DNA from 3 places in the Bacillus sp. JZ34 genome. Region 1 is predicted to be linked to each of the others. Evidence: predicted binding sites of a transcription regulator. Region 1 holds the regulator's gene; each other region holds the start of a gene.
What was found. Region 1 encodes Rex, which represses fermentation and respiration genes when NADH is low (regulators of the CRP and FNR family bind a similar motif). Its sites were predicted from a motif close to TTGTGAAATATTTCACAA; they were not measured.
Positions count from the first base shown of each region.

Region 2: the regulator Rex is predicted to act here: its motif matches at 2,050-2,067, upstream of yumC (ferredoxin--NADP reductase 2).
Region 3: the regulator Rex is predicted to act here: its motif matches at 1,521-1,538, upstream of arcA (arginine deiminase).

Region 1 covers NZ_CP096403.1:3,723,904-3,728,049, reverse strand. Annotated here, with positions in the region: gene M1D90_RS18970 (ABC-F family ATP-binding cassette domain-containing protein) at 1-363, opposite strand, end outside; gene moaC (cyclic pyranopterin monophosphate synthase MoaC) at 510-1,016, shown strand; gene M1D90_RS18960 (redox-sensing transcriptional repressor Rex) at 1,020-1,664, shown strand; gene M1D90_RS18955 (twin-arginine translocase TatA/TatE family subunit) at 1,703-1,876, shown strand; gene tatC (twin-arginine translocase subunit TatC) at 1,883-2,659, shown strand; gene M1D90_RS18945 (YdiK family protein) at 2,704-2,895, opposite strand; gene M1D90_RS18940 (CPBP family intramembrane glutamic endopeptidase) at 2,895-3,629, opposite strand; gene groES (co-chaperone GroES) at 3,855-4,139, shown strand.
Region 2 covers NZ_CP096403.1:928,761-932,906, reverse strand. Annotated here, with positions in the region: gene M1D90_RS04610 (YuiB family protein) at 25-345, opposite strand; gene M1D90_RS04605 (YuiA family protein) at 420-548, opposite strand; gene M1D90_RS04600 (NAD(P)/FAD-dependent oxidoreductase) at 738-1,955, opposite strand; gene yumC (ferredoxin--NADP reductase 2) at 2,313-3,311, shown strand; gene M1D90_RS04590 (hypothetical protein) at 3,346-3,546, opposite strand; gene M1D90_RS04585 (cold-shock protein) at 3,689-3,913, shown strand; gene M1D90_RS04580 (GNAT family N-acetyltransferase) at 4,018-4,146, opposite strand, start outside.
Region 3 covers NZ_CP096403.1:215,348-219,493, forward strand. Annotated here, with positions in the region: gene argF (ornithine carbamoyltransferase) at 1-168, opposite strand, end outside; gene arcA (arginine deiminase) at 198-1,433, opposite strand; gene argR (arginine repressor) at 1,699-2,139, opposite strand; guanidine-I (ykkC/yxkD leader) riboswitch at 2,309-2,415, shown strand; gene M1D90_RS01020 (YitT family protein) at 2,502-3,338, shown strand; gene M1D90_RS01025 (YfjD family protein) at 3,543-4,100, shown strand.

The DNA of each region.
Region 1 (4,146 bases):
CTTCATCAATGATTCAAGCATGTCCGGTCCGGCCTGCGCCATCTTTTCCTCGATCGCGCGCATTTCTTTTTCCATTTTTTTTAGAAAATCAAATACCGACAGCAATTCCTCTTTGAGCGTCAGCTTGGAATCGAGGCCGGAATGCTGGTCAAGGTAGCCCATCGTCAAATCTTTCGGCTTGATGATGTCCCCCTTTTCATATGAAAGTTTTCCTGCGATAATCTTTAGAAGAGTCGATTTTCCGGCGCCGTTGCGTCCGACGATCGCAATCCGGTCCCGAGATCTGACTTCGAGTTTTATATTCGTTAAAATCGTATCGGCTCCAAACGATTTTGAAAGTTGGTTCACTTGTAAAATCATCATGATCTTTCACCTCTTGTCTGCTATTTTAAGTGTAGCCTATCACTGCGCAGTCAGCAAACAATTAAGTGAAGTCTGGAAGATTTTAGCCAAAGAAAAAGACAGAATGAAAAAAATAGTGTATGATCGTTATAAGGAGAGTTCAGAACATGAATGAGTTTACACATTTTAATGAACAAGGCAGAGCCAAGATGGTTGATATAAGCGAAAAGGAAGCTTCAGTACGCACAGCTGCGGCTGTTTCAAGCGTGTCTATGAATCGAACAGTACATGAAAAAATCAAAAACCGGGAAATCGGAAAAGGCGATGTATTGTCGGTGGCGCAAGTGGCCGGAATCATGGCCGCAAAACAGACATCCGCCATCATCCCGATGTGCCATCCGATCGCTCTGAAAGGAGTCGACATCGCCTTTCGCTGGGAGGAGAAAGAACAGAAGAGCATCCTGCATATTCAATCTAAAGTGAAGACCAAAGGGAGCACAGGTGTGGAAATGGAAGCGTTAACTTCGGCCTCCGTATGTGCGCTGACCGTATATGACATGTGCAAAGCGGCGGATAAGGGAATGGTGATAGGACCGACCTTTCTTCTCGAAAAGACAGGCGGGAAAAACGGTGACTATAAAAGGGAAAAAGCTGATGTAGACATGGAGGATTAGTTTATGAACATGGATCATTCAAAAATTCCGCAAGCGACAGCGAAACGGTTGCCATTATATTATCGTTTTTTAAAAAACCTTCATGCATCCGGAAAACAGCGTGTATCTTCCGCTGAGCTGAGCGATGCCGTCAAAGTCGATTCTGCGACCATCCGCAGGGACTTCTCGTACTTCGGCGCGCTCGGAAAAAAAGGATACGGCTACAATGTCAATTATTTGCTGTCCTTTTTCAGAAAGACGCTTGATCAGGATGAAATGACGAACGTAACGCTCATTGGCGTGGGGAATTTGGGGACAGCCTTTCTCCATTACAATTTTATCAAAAATAATAATACAAAAATCGCCATGGCGTTTGACATCAATGAGGAAAAAATCGGAACCGAGGTCGGCGGTGTTCCCGTCTATGATCTGAATAGACTTGAAGAGCATATGACGGATGATATCCCCGTCGCCATTTTGACGGTACCGGCTCAAGCCGCACAGTCGATTACAGACAGGCTGGTGGAGCTTGGCATTAAAGGCATTCTTAATTTCACGCCGGCCCGCTTGAATGTGCCGGAACACATTCGCATTCATCATATAGATTTGGCGGTTGAACTTCAGTCGCTGGTGTATTTCATGAAACATTATTCAATGCAGGAAAAGTAAAACGGAAAACGAAAAATAAAGGAAAGGGGGCAGGCTTTATGCCAATCGGTCCTGGAAGCTTTATTTTAATTGTCGTGGTGGCGCTTTTGATATTCGGCCCGAAAAAACTTCCCGAGCTGGGAAGAGCAGCGGGAAACACGCTGAGGGAGTTTAAGAATGCGACAAAAGGTTTGGCTGACGACGATTCCGATAAAAAGAAAGAAGATCAGTAGGATAGGATGACATTTATGAAGGAAAGAGAAATGTCGCTGATAGAACATATCACAGAACTACGCAGACGGCTTGTGATCACTTTTTTCTTTTTTGTTTTATTTGTTGTGGCAGGCTTTTTATTGGCAAAGCCGCTGATTATCTATCTGCAGCAGACGGATGAAGCGAAGCTGCTGACGCTCAACGCGTTCAAGCTGACCGATCCTTTATTTGTGTACGTGCAGTTCGCTTTCATCATCGGCGCCGTCTTGACTTCGCCGCTTGTTTTATACCAGCTGTGGGCTTTCATTAGCCCGGGGCTGTATGAAAAAGAACGAAAAGTGACGCTCAGCTATATTCCGATATCGATTATTCTTTTTTTAGGCGGCATTGCCTTTTCTTACTTTATTTTATTTCCGTTTGTCGTGGACTTTATGACGAGAGTCTCAGATGATCTGAATGTCAACCAGGTCATCGGAATACACGAATATTTTCAGTTTCTGCTTCAGTTGACGCTTCCTTTTGGCTTATTGTTTCAGATGCCTGTGGTCATCATGTTTATCACAAGGCTCGGCCTCGTGACGCCGATGTTTTTGGCGAAAATCAGAAAATACGCATATTTTGTGTTGTTCGTCATCGCGGCGCTCATTACACCGCCTGAGCTTTTGTCGCATTTAATGGTCTCAGTGCCATTGCTCATTCTTTATGAAATCAGTATCGTGATTTCAAGAATATCCTACAGGCAGGCGCAAAAAACAATGATTCAAGAGGAAAATCAAGCGTTTTTGAACGACCATACAAAATAAGAGCCATTCTTTTTCAGAATGGCTCTTTTCCTTCACAAAAAAGGCTATTGATCTTTTCGTTTCATCTTGCCGGCCAGGGCGAACATTTTAAAGGAAATGCTGATATTATAGGCTGCGAAAAGCATCAGCAGGATCGTGTAAAAAGACCACATGCTTCCGGGCGAGGTTGCCGCCAGATATGTAAACAGCACACCCGTTAATAAATAAATCGCTCCCCAGAATTTAGGGCTTCTCATCATAGAAATCCTCCAATAATCATTTGCATTTTCTCGGCGTGTTTCAAATATTCTTCAATAGGCTCCCGGAATGTCTGCAGTAAGACGACGAGCGTATTCATGGCGACATGGGCGAAAATAGGCACGATAATCCGGTTGGTTCTGACATATAAAAAGGAGAATGTGAATCCCATTGCTGTATAAATGAGCAGATGGCTGAAATCCAAATGGACGACCGAGAAGAGCACCGAACTGAACAAAGCGGCAATGAAAAAATTCGTTTTCTCATAGATTGCACCGAAAATGATCTTTCTGAAAATGATTTCTTCAAGAATCGGACCAAATACAGAAGAGACAAACACCATCAGCGGCAATGCGGTGATGATTTCCATGATCCGCTGCGTATTTTCCGATTCCGGGTTGACCCCGAACAAGTACATTTCGATCGAAGCGGCAATTGACTGCGAAAACAAAGCGAGAAAAACGCCGGCTACCGCCCATCCGATTGACGCTCCAACCGATGCTTTCGGGCGGTTGCGAAGCGTCGTCTTCGGCACCGTCCGCAAAATCAGCAGCACGATAACGAGACAGAGGGTAAACGCGATGACAGACCAGACGCCTGTCAATGTAAGCTGGGCTTCAGCCTTTGGCTGTCCTTTGCCCACTCCCAAAAAGTAAAGAAGAGGCAAGCCGACAGCGGCCGACAATTGCATGAGAACGTATGCCAATATAATAAACCAGTATTGTTTTCTCAAGCTTTATGTACTCCTTTTCTAAAAATCTAATTCAGACTATGTTTATTGTAACACACTCTTTTTAAATTATAGGATGATAAGGACATGCGGAGAAATGTAAGCGCAAAAAAATTTGACCTTATCACTTGAAATTGCCTGGGAGATTCTTTATTATAAGAATTGTGTTAGCACTCACCGAGTGCGAGTGCTAAAATTACATATGAAAATATTGAGGAGGTTGTTTCATTGTTAAAGCCATTAGGTGATCGCGTTGTCATTGAGCTCGTTGAGTCTGAAGAAAAAACTGCCAGCGGAATCGTACTTCCTGACTCCGCAAAAGAAAAACCACAAGAGGGTAAAGTGGTTGCAGCCGGTTCAGGCCGTGTGTTAGAGAGCGGAGAGCGCGTTGCATTAGAAGTGAAAACAGGCGACCGCATCATCTTCTCAAAATATGCAGGTACCGAAGTGAAATATGAAGGTACTGACTACTTAATCTTGCGTGAAAGCGACATTTTAGCTGTTATCGGCTAAGTCATAA
Region 2 (4,146 bases), 1.6 Mb from region 1:
ACCCTCTCCCTTGAAGAAGAAGGCTTAAAACATTTGATATCCCCTTTTTCGCAACGCTTTAATCGTAACACCCGACAACAGGGCTCCGGCCATTCCGCTGGCTAAAATGATGATATCGGCAGCTCCCAATGAAGCCACTCTGTCAAAAAGGCCGGAAAATGCCTCTCCCGGCGCCTCTACATAGCGAATCAGCTTTTCTTTATTCACAATGAAAAGGCATACAATTGGATAAATGACAGCCATGATCCATGACATCCTGAGCAGCATATTCAGCAGAAAACCGATGCCGAAAAACAGGACGAAAAATAAGACAACTGAAATGATGACAACTGGTAAACTAATCAAAGCCTCCACCCCCAATTCACCTCTTTTAGTGTACATTGGGGAAGGAACTTGAGTCAATCATTGGAAAGCGGCGATCAGCGGTCTTTTCCCGTTCCCTTGCAGTTGTTGCACGTTTCCGAACCACCGAGCAGAAGCTGAAAATAGCCTTTTCCCGAACAAAATGTACAGGTTGATTCAAGGCGATGGGTTGATGTCGTCTTCATTAGATACTCACCTTTTTCTTAATTTTCTGATAATATATCATGAACATTGTCAATAATAAAGTCAGAAAATATAACAGATCATTTGATGTAAGCGCTTAAAAGCTAAGCTTTCTTCCTTTTTCTTTCGTTTTTGAAGTTTTTAACCCCGAATAAAAAGCCCGCAGCTTCCGCTGCAGGCTTCGATTCCGCTTAGAAAAATTTAAACTTTCCTTTTTTCAGAACAAGTCCCGGCCCGCCGATCAGGAACAGCGAGCGGTTGTCGATAATTTTTTTCATCATGGACGCCGTCGTTCCCGTCATCTTTCTCCCGAATGCGACGCCGATTGCATCATGTTCGCCGAGAGAAGCGACAGAGCCTTTATTATCGAATGAGAACGTTTCCGTTTCTTTGCCGTGAATCAGTGCGGCCAAATTGTTTGCGCACGTTTCGCCCTGCTGCATGGAAATCTGCGCAGTCGGCGGATAAGGCCTTTCGGTTTCTTCATTTATGATCAGCGAGCAGTCTCCGATTACAAATATATCATCATGGCCTTCAACGCGCAGATCAGGTTTTACCTTCACACGGCCGCGCATGTTTTCAAAGCCTGATTCTTCTATGATCGGGTTGCCGCGGACACCTGCGGCCCATACGACAGTGCCTGCTTTGATTTCTTCGGTCTGATCGTCTTTTCCACAGATGATTCCGTCAGGCGTGCATTCTTTCACAGCCGTGCCGATTTTGAATTCAACGCCTTTTCCTTCAAGGTAGTTGACCGCATAATCGACAAGCTCAGGATCAAAGCCCGGGAGAACGGACGGCGCGGCTTCCACGCATATTAAACGAACCTGCTGACGGTCGATATCGTATTCGCGGCACAGCTCAGGAATGCGGTTGCCCAATTCGCCCAAAAATTCAATGCCGGTAAAACCCGCTCCTCCGACAACGATCGTCAGGCGTTCCGGGCGCTTCTCGGCTTCTGTGTTATACGTCGCAAACTGATATTCAATGTGCTCGCGAAGCTGCCGGGACGAGTTGATGTTTGAAATGGAGAAAGCATACTCTTTCAATCCAGAAATTCCGAAAGTTTCAGGGACGGCCCCCAGCGCTACGACAAGATAGTCGTAACTAAGCTCGCCGGTTTCAAGGACGACTTTCTTTCCTTCTTTATCGATTTTCTTTACCGTATCCTGAACGAAATTGACACGGGATGTATTGATGACGTCTTTAATCTGATAGCGGCATCTGTCATGATGAAGTGTACCTGCGCTCGCTTCGTGCATCCAGGTTGTCTCATAATGATAATTGTGCTTGTTGACAAGCGTAACATCCGCTTCATTGACGCCGATTTTTTTAACAAGTCTCGTAACGGTCATTAATCCACCATAACCTGCACCTAATACTACTACTTTTGGCTTATTCAACGGAATCACATCCACCTTTTCTGTATTTTACTGCTAAGCCGGATTAAAAATAGCCTTTGGGTTATCTTCTGCCGGCTTCAGGCTTTTTATGAAAAAAAGTTTGTGAAACCCTTCACTTTAATTTGCCGAACAACGGAATGTTTTTCGGCTGTGCGTCGAAAAATATTCACGAATCTTTAACAAAATGTTCACAACTACATCATAGCCGCTCGCTTTTGCTTTTTCAAGGTTAAATATGCTCGGGCGGCAGACTTTAGATCAGACGGTAATATTTTCCGATCTTAAAAAAACAGACGCGCTCGTATTTATTTTATGTGATATGATATAATTAAGAACAATTTTCATTTAGGGGGCATTATTTTCATGCGTGAAGACTCAAAAGTATATGACATTACAATTATCGGGGGCGGCCCTGTCGGCTTGTTTACCGCATTTTACGGCGGAATGCGGCAAGCGAGCGTCAAAATTATCGAAAGCCTGCCGCAGCTAGGCGGTCAGCTGTCCGCTTTGTATCCCGAAAAATACATATACGATGTAGCCGGGTTCCCTAAAATCCGCGCTCAGGAGCTGGTCGACAATTTGAAAGAGCAAATGGCGAAATTTGATCAGACCGTTTGTCTGGAACAAGCTGTCGAAAGCGTTGAAAAACAAGCAGACGGCATTTTCAAGCTCGTCACCAACAAAGAAATCCACTATTCTAAAACGGTGATTATTACTGCCGGAAACGGAGCATTCCAGCCGAGAAAGCTCGAGCTTGAATCTGCGGCTCAATACGAGAATGCAAACCTTCATTACTTTATAGATGATCTGAATCAATTTGCGGGCAAACGCGTTGCGGTGTTGGGCGGCGGCGACTCTGCCGTCGACTGGGCGCTCATGCTGGAACCGATCGCTAAAGAGGTGTCAATTATTCATCGCCGCGATAAATTCCGCGCACATGAACACAGCGTCGAAAACCTGCACAATTCAAAAGTCAATGTGCTGACACCGTTTGTTCCGACCGAACTGATCGGCGCCGAGCGGATTGAACAGATCGTCATCGAGGAAGTGAAAGGCGAGAGAAAAGAAATCATCGATGTCGACGATGTGATCGTCAACTTCGGCTTTGTTTCATCTCTCGGACCAATCAAAAACTGGGGGCTTGAAATCCAGAAAAATTCGATCGTCGTCAAGTCCACAATGGAAACGAACATCGAGGGATTCTATGCAGCCGGCGACATCTGCACATACGAAGGAAAAGTCAAGCTGATTGCCAGCGGATTTGGAGAAGCACCGACCGCTGTCAACAATGCAAAAGCTTACATGGATCCTAAAGCGCGCGTACAGCCGCTGCACTCTACAAGCATGTTTGAAAACAAATAAAAATGAAAAGGAGCCTGACACCGGCTCCTTTTCATTATATGATATTCAAATATGAGAAGATCGTTCCCAAAATCAGCACAATCGTTAAGATACCGACCACTCCCGCCGCAGTCAAGACAATCCGGTCCGTAATTTTCTGTGCTTTTGGAAGCGGTTTTTCGCAGCCGCATGCTTCACAGACTTTTGAATCGTAAGGCGTAAGCCCGCCGCAGCTTCTGCAGTTGATTTTTTCCATGGTTGAACCCCTTTTCTTTACTGGGCTTGGACTCTAAATAAACCTGTCCAGTATAGAATAACAAATTGACGAATAGAATGTCTTAAGATTCACAAAATATTCTTAAATGAACTCCAAAAAACCCTTGTTAGGAAGTGACGATATGTCTTACTACAACAATCGCAATCAAGAGCCTTTGCCAAAGGAAGATATCAGTACGTGGGAATGTACCGCTGAGGACTGCAACGGATGGATGAGAAAAAATTTCACGAGCAGCGATCGCCCTCTATGCCCTCTGTGCAACAAGGAAATGGTAAGCGGAAGCCGCTATATCACCTCAATCACCAACAACACGAGCAATCTCAACCGAATCTTTAACCAGAAATAAACACGATTGTTCCGGAAGCCCCGTTGCAAAAACCTTGCTCAGCACTTGAGCGGGGTGGCTGCATTGCTTCCTTCCGGCATTTCCCGAGCGAAGCGGAAAACAGATTATGTTAAATCTTTTACCAAAAGAATCTCATCCCGAATCGGTATGCCGTTATCAGCGGTAAAGGGAATTTCAGGCTTTACTTTTCTTGCTTCTTCAACTGCGTTTACATACAGCTCGGCCATTGTATA
Region 3 (4,146 bases), 890 kb from region 1:
TTCAAACAGCAAAGCGATGTTTTTACCTTCCAAATAGCGATGCTTGATGCCTTGCGCTTTTTTTTCTTTTAATTTTTGGGCGAGATCGAGCAAATAGAGGATTTCTTCTTCGGAAAAATCTTTTTCAGCTAAGTAGCTTCTGCCTTTTAAATCAATCGTTTGGTTCATGGATCTCTCTCCTTTTTCTTTAGGTTTGGCTATTTCACATCTTCGCGATAGAGCGGCATGCTCATGCAGCGCGGGCCGCCGCGTCCTCTTGAAAGCTCCCCGCTCGGGATTTCGATAACTTTAATGCCCTGTTCTCTCAAACATTCGTTAGAAATGTAATTCCGGTCATAGGTGACGACGACACCAGGAGCGATCGCGAGTGTATTGGAACCGTCATTCCACTGCTCCCTGGCTGAAGCGATTTCGTCTCCGCCGCCGCAGAAGATCAAGTTGACATCTGAAAGGCCGAGCGTTCTTTTTAGCACTTCCGGCAGATTGTGTTCTTCAGTCGTACGAATGTCGTCTGCCGTTTCCCCTCTCTCAAGAACGAAGATCCGCATGTCTCCTTCAGGCCCCTGGATGGCGGGATGGATCGTGAATTGATCTCGGTCAACCATCGTGAAGACGGTATCTAAATGCATAAAGGCTCTGCTCTTCGGTATTTCGACGGCCAGTACGCGGCGAATCCGGCTCTGCCGCTGAAATAAGTTCCGGACAAGACGCTCGATCGCCTGAGCCGTTGTCCGTTCTGATACCCCGATCGCTACGGTATCTTCATTTAAGACAAGCTCATCTCCGCCTTCGATATTGAATTTGAAATCACGGTCAAGCCAAACCGGAATCTCATGCCCTTTAAAACGCGGGTGGTGATTGATAATGTAGCGCATAAACAGCGACTCTCTCCTGCGAGCAGGCTCTTTCATTTTGTTGATGGTCAGTCCGCTGCCGATGGCGGCCGCCGGATCTCTTGTGAAGTAAAGGTTTGGCATCGGATCGAGATAAAATGGATAATGGTCTTCCATCAGCTCATGAAGATGCGATTTTTTTTCGCGTTCCAGCTCATTTTTTCGAATGCCGCTCATCACATGTTCGACCATCGAATCGGCGTCAAAGGTGAGCAAGAACTCTTTCAGTCTGTCGTAAGCGCCGTTGATATCTGCTTTGCTTTCCGTTAACAGCTCATCGATAAACCGCTCGCGGATGAAAGCGTCATCCAGGGCTTCAGCCGTCAGCTTTTCTAAATAAAGAACTTCAACTCCCTGTTTCTTTAACGTTTCTGCAAATTGGTCATGCTCTTTTTGCACCGCTGGCAAAAAGGGAATATCGTCAAAGAGAAGCCTTTCCAGATATTCGGGTGTGAGGTTTTCCAGTTCCCGACCGGGCCGCTTCAGCATGACGGTTTTCAAAGGGCCGATTTCAGAGTAAACGTGTATCGGTGTTGTCATGATCATCCCGCCTCCTAAGCTCTTTTTGTTACATGTACAGCTTAAAACAGGAAGGAAAAGCGCGATGTGAAAGCGATAACAACGAAAACGTGATATATTTCACATGTTTTTTGATGAAGCAAAAACAAAAATGAATAATTATGATAAATCGAAAATGAGTCCTTGCAGGAGCAGAGAATAGAACGTATAAAACGTGTATATTTTTAAAGGGGATTTTTTGAAAAAATTTTTTTTGAGGGAAAAAAAGCTGATCCGGATGGCCGGATCAGCATAAGTGATCACAAAATGATTGGGCTGCCTCAGGCGATTGGGAAATCACAAGGCATGTATCGTTCCCGCATATACAGCCCAGCATTTCCGGGCTTCCCAGCTTATCAAGAAGGACGCCGATGGCATGGGCGTTGCCGGGCATTGTTTTAATAATGATCAAGTTGTCCGTCCGATGCACATGCAGGACAACGTCGGAGATTTTATCTTTTAATATTTTGGAAGGGTTGATGGATAAGGAAGCATTTGTCGTGTAGACAAGCTTTCCGTTTTCACCGGGCTGTTTCACAAGATACATTTCTTTAATATCGCGGGAAATGGTAGACTGCGAAACGGCGATGCCCCGTTTTTCCAGCAGGGATGCCAGCTGTTCCTGATTTTCTACCGGATGTTCGAGAATGGTTTGCTTGATGAGCCATTGCCGTTTTTGTTTGTTCATAAGAGCGCCTCCCAGGCAAAACACGTATATCTATTATTATAGGACGGTTTTATCGTCGGCAGATGGAAGCTATTTTACAAAAAAACAAATCTTTCAGTCTGTTAAAGGGGTTGATAGACCCCAAAATTTCACTTATAATGCTTGAAGATGACAAATTGATAACAGAGAAAAGGTGGTTTTCTAGGGTTCCGCAGTGGGTTCCGCGCTGGTCTGGTCCGAGAGAAAACACATAGCGAAGATATCGTTATGACACGGTGGGATAAAAGCCCAGGAGTTTTTGCTCTTAATCAAAGAGCTTCTCTCCGGGGCTTTTTTACTTTTTACAGGAAATCGACTACGAATAAGGAAGGGGATGCAGTTTTATGAAAAAGAAAGCAATGGATATGATCCTGATTGTTATAGGCGCATTTTTCTTTGCGTTAGCCGTGAATCTGTTCGCCATCCCGAATGACTTGGGAGAAGGCGGCGTCACGGGGATCACGCTGATTTTATACTACGTTTTTGAATGGTCTCCGGGCATCACAAACTTTGTGCTGAACGGCATTCTTCTGATTATCGGCTATCGCTTTTTGGATAAAAAAACGACGATTTATACCATCATTGCGGTGGCGGCCAATTCATTTTTTCTGCATGTTACTGAAGATTGGACGGTACCGGCTGATGAAGTGATCATCAGCACGATCTTTGCCGGGGTATTTGCCGGCGTCGGCATCGGCATGATCATCCGTGTCGGCGGAACCACTGCCGGGTCTGCGATTCTCGCGAGAATCGCCAATAAATATTTCGACTGGAACATCAGCTATGCCTTGCTGATGATCGATTTAGTTGTCGTGTTCAGTTCCTACTTTATCATTGGTGCTGAAAAGCTGATGTTTACGATTGTCATGCTGTACATCGCCACAAAGGTCATGGATTTCATTATCGAAGGGCTCAACACGAAAAAAGCGATCACGATCATTTCTGAGCATAAAAACGAGATCGCCGCGCAGGTCAATACCTTGATGGACCGCGGCGTCACGATATTAACGGGACGCGGACACTATACGGGCGATTCCAAAGAAATTCTATACATTGTCATTAATAAACAAGAGCTGTCCATGCTCAAGAAAATTATAAGAAGCACAGATAAAAAAGCATTTGTCATCATCCACGATGTCAGGGATGTATTCGGCGAGGGATTTGTTGATATTTCAAAATAGGGGAAGGCTGCCGGCAGATGGCCGGGAGCCTTTTTGTATTCATCGGGTCGTGATTAGGGACAGATCGTCTGCTGGTTGGACGAATACGTGATCATTCACACTGCAAGTTTTATGCAGAAACCGGTTTCTGTGGTAAGGTAGATTGTGGCATGAATTTCATTAATATAGAAATCCGCTTGCTGAAGTAAAGGAGGTCTATTATTTTTGGAACAGGAAGAAAAAAAACCAATTGATGTGAAAAGCCGAATGTTCTTTAGAGTATGGGCTTTTGCGGGGACGGCAGGTTTCGGATTGGTCGGATTGTGGCTCTTTTATGAAGCAATAAAACTCGAATCGAAATATTCATTGCTTTACCTGGGAGTCGGACTTTTCGGGATCATCTATGGTTTGATTACTTTTCTAATGATATTTCCGGCATTCACGAAAAAAGGAAACATCATCTTCAGCATGATCGAGGGAGAAGGCGGGCGGCTGTTCTCAGGGAAGAAATCTGTATTGTTCAAGGACATTAAAAGCATTAAAATGGCGCAGCACCGCTTCAGCCCGAAAGGCATTTTCTTTATGGATATACTGATAGAGACGCGCGGGAACGGCATGGTGCGGATTCCGACGTACAACATTCTTCCTGAACCGGCATTTTATCAAGCGGTCGAGCTATACATTCTGCCCTATATGACGGAGGAAGCGCGTGCGGACTGGATCGGCCGGTTCACAGAAGCGCAAAGAAAAGCTTATTTAAATGAATTTCATAAAGATATTTAATCGTCCGGGAAAGAGCAATTTTCGAGATGAATGAAAATAACTGAAA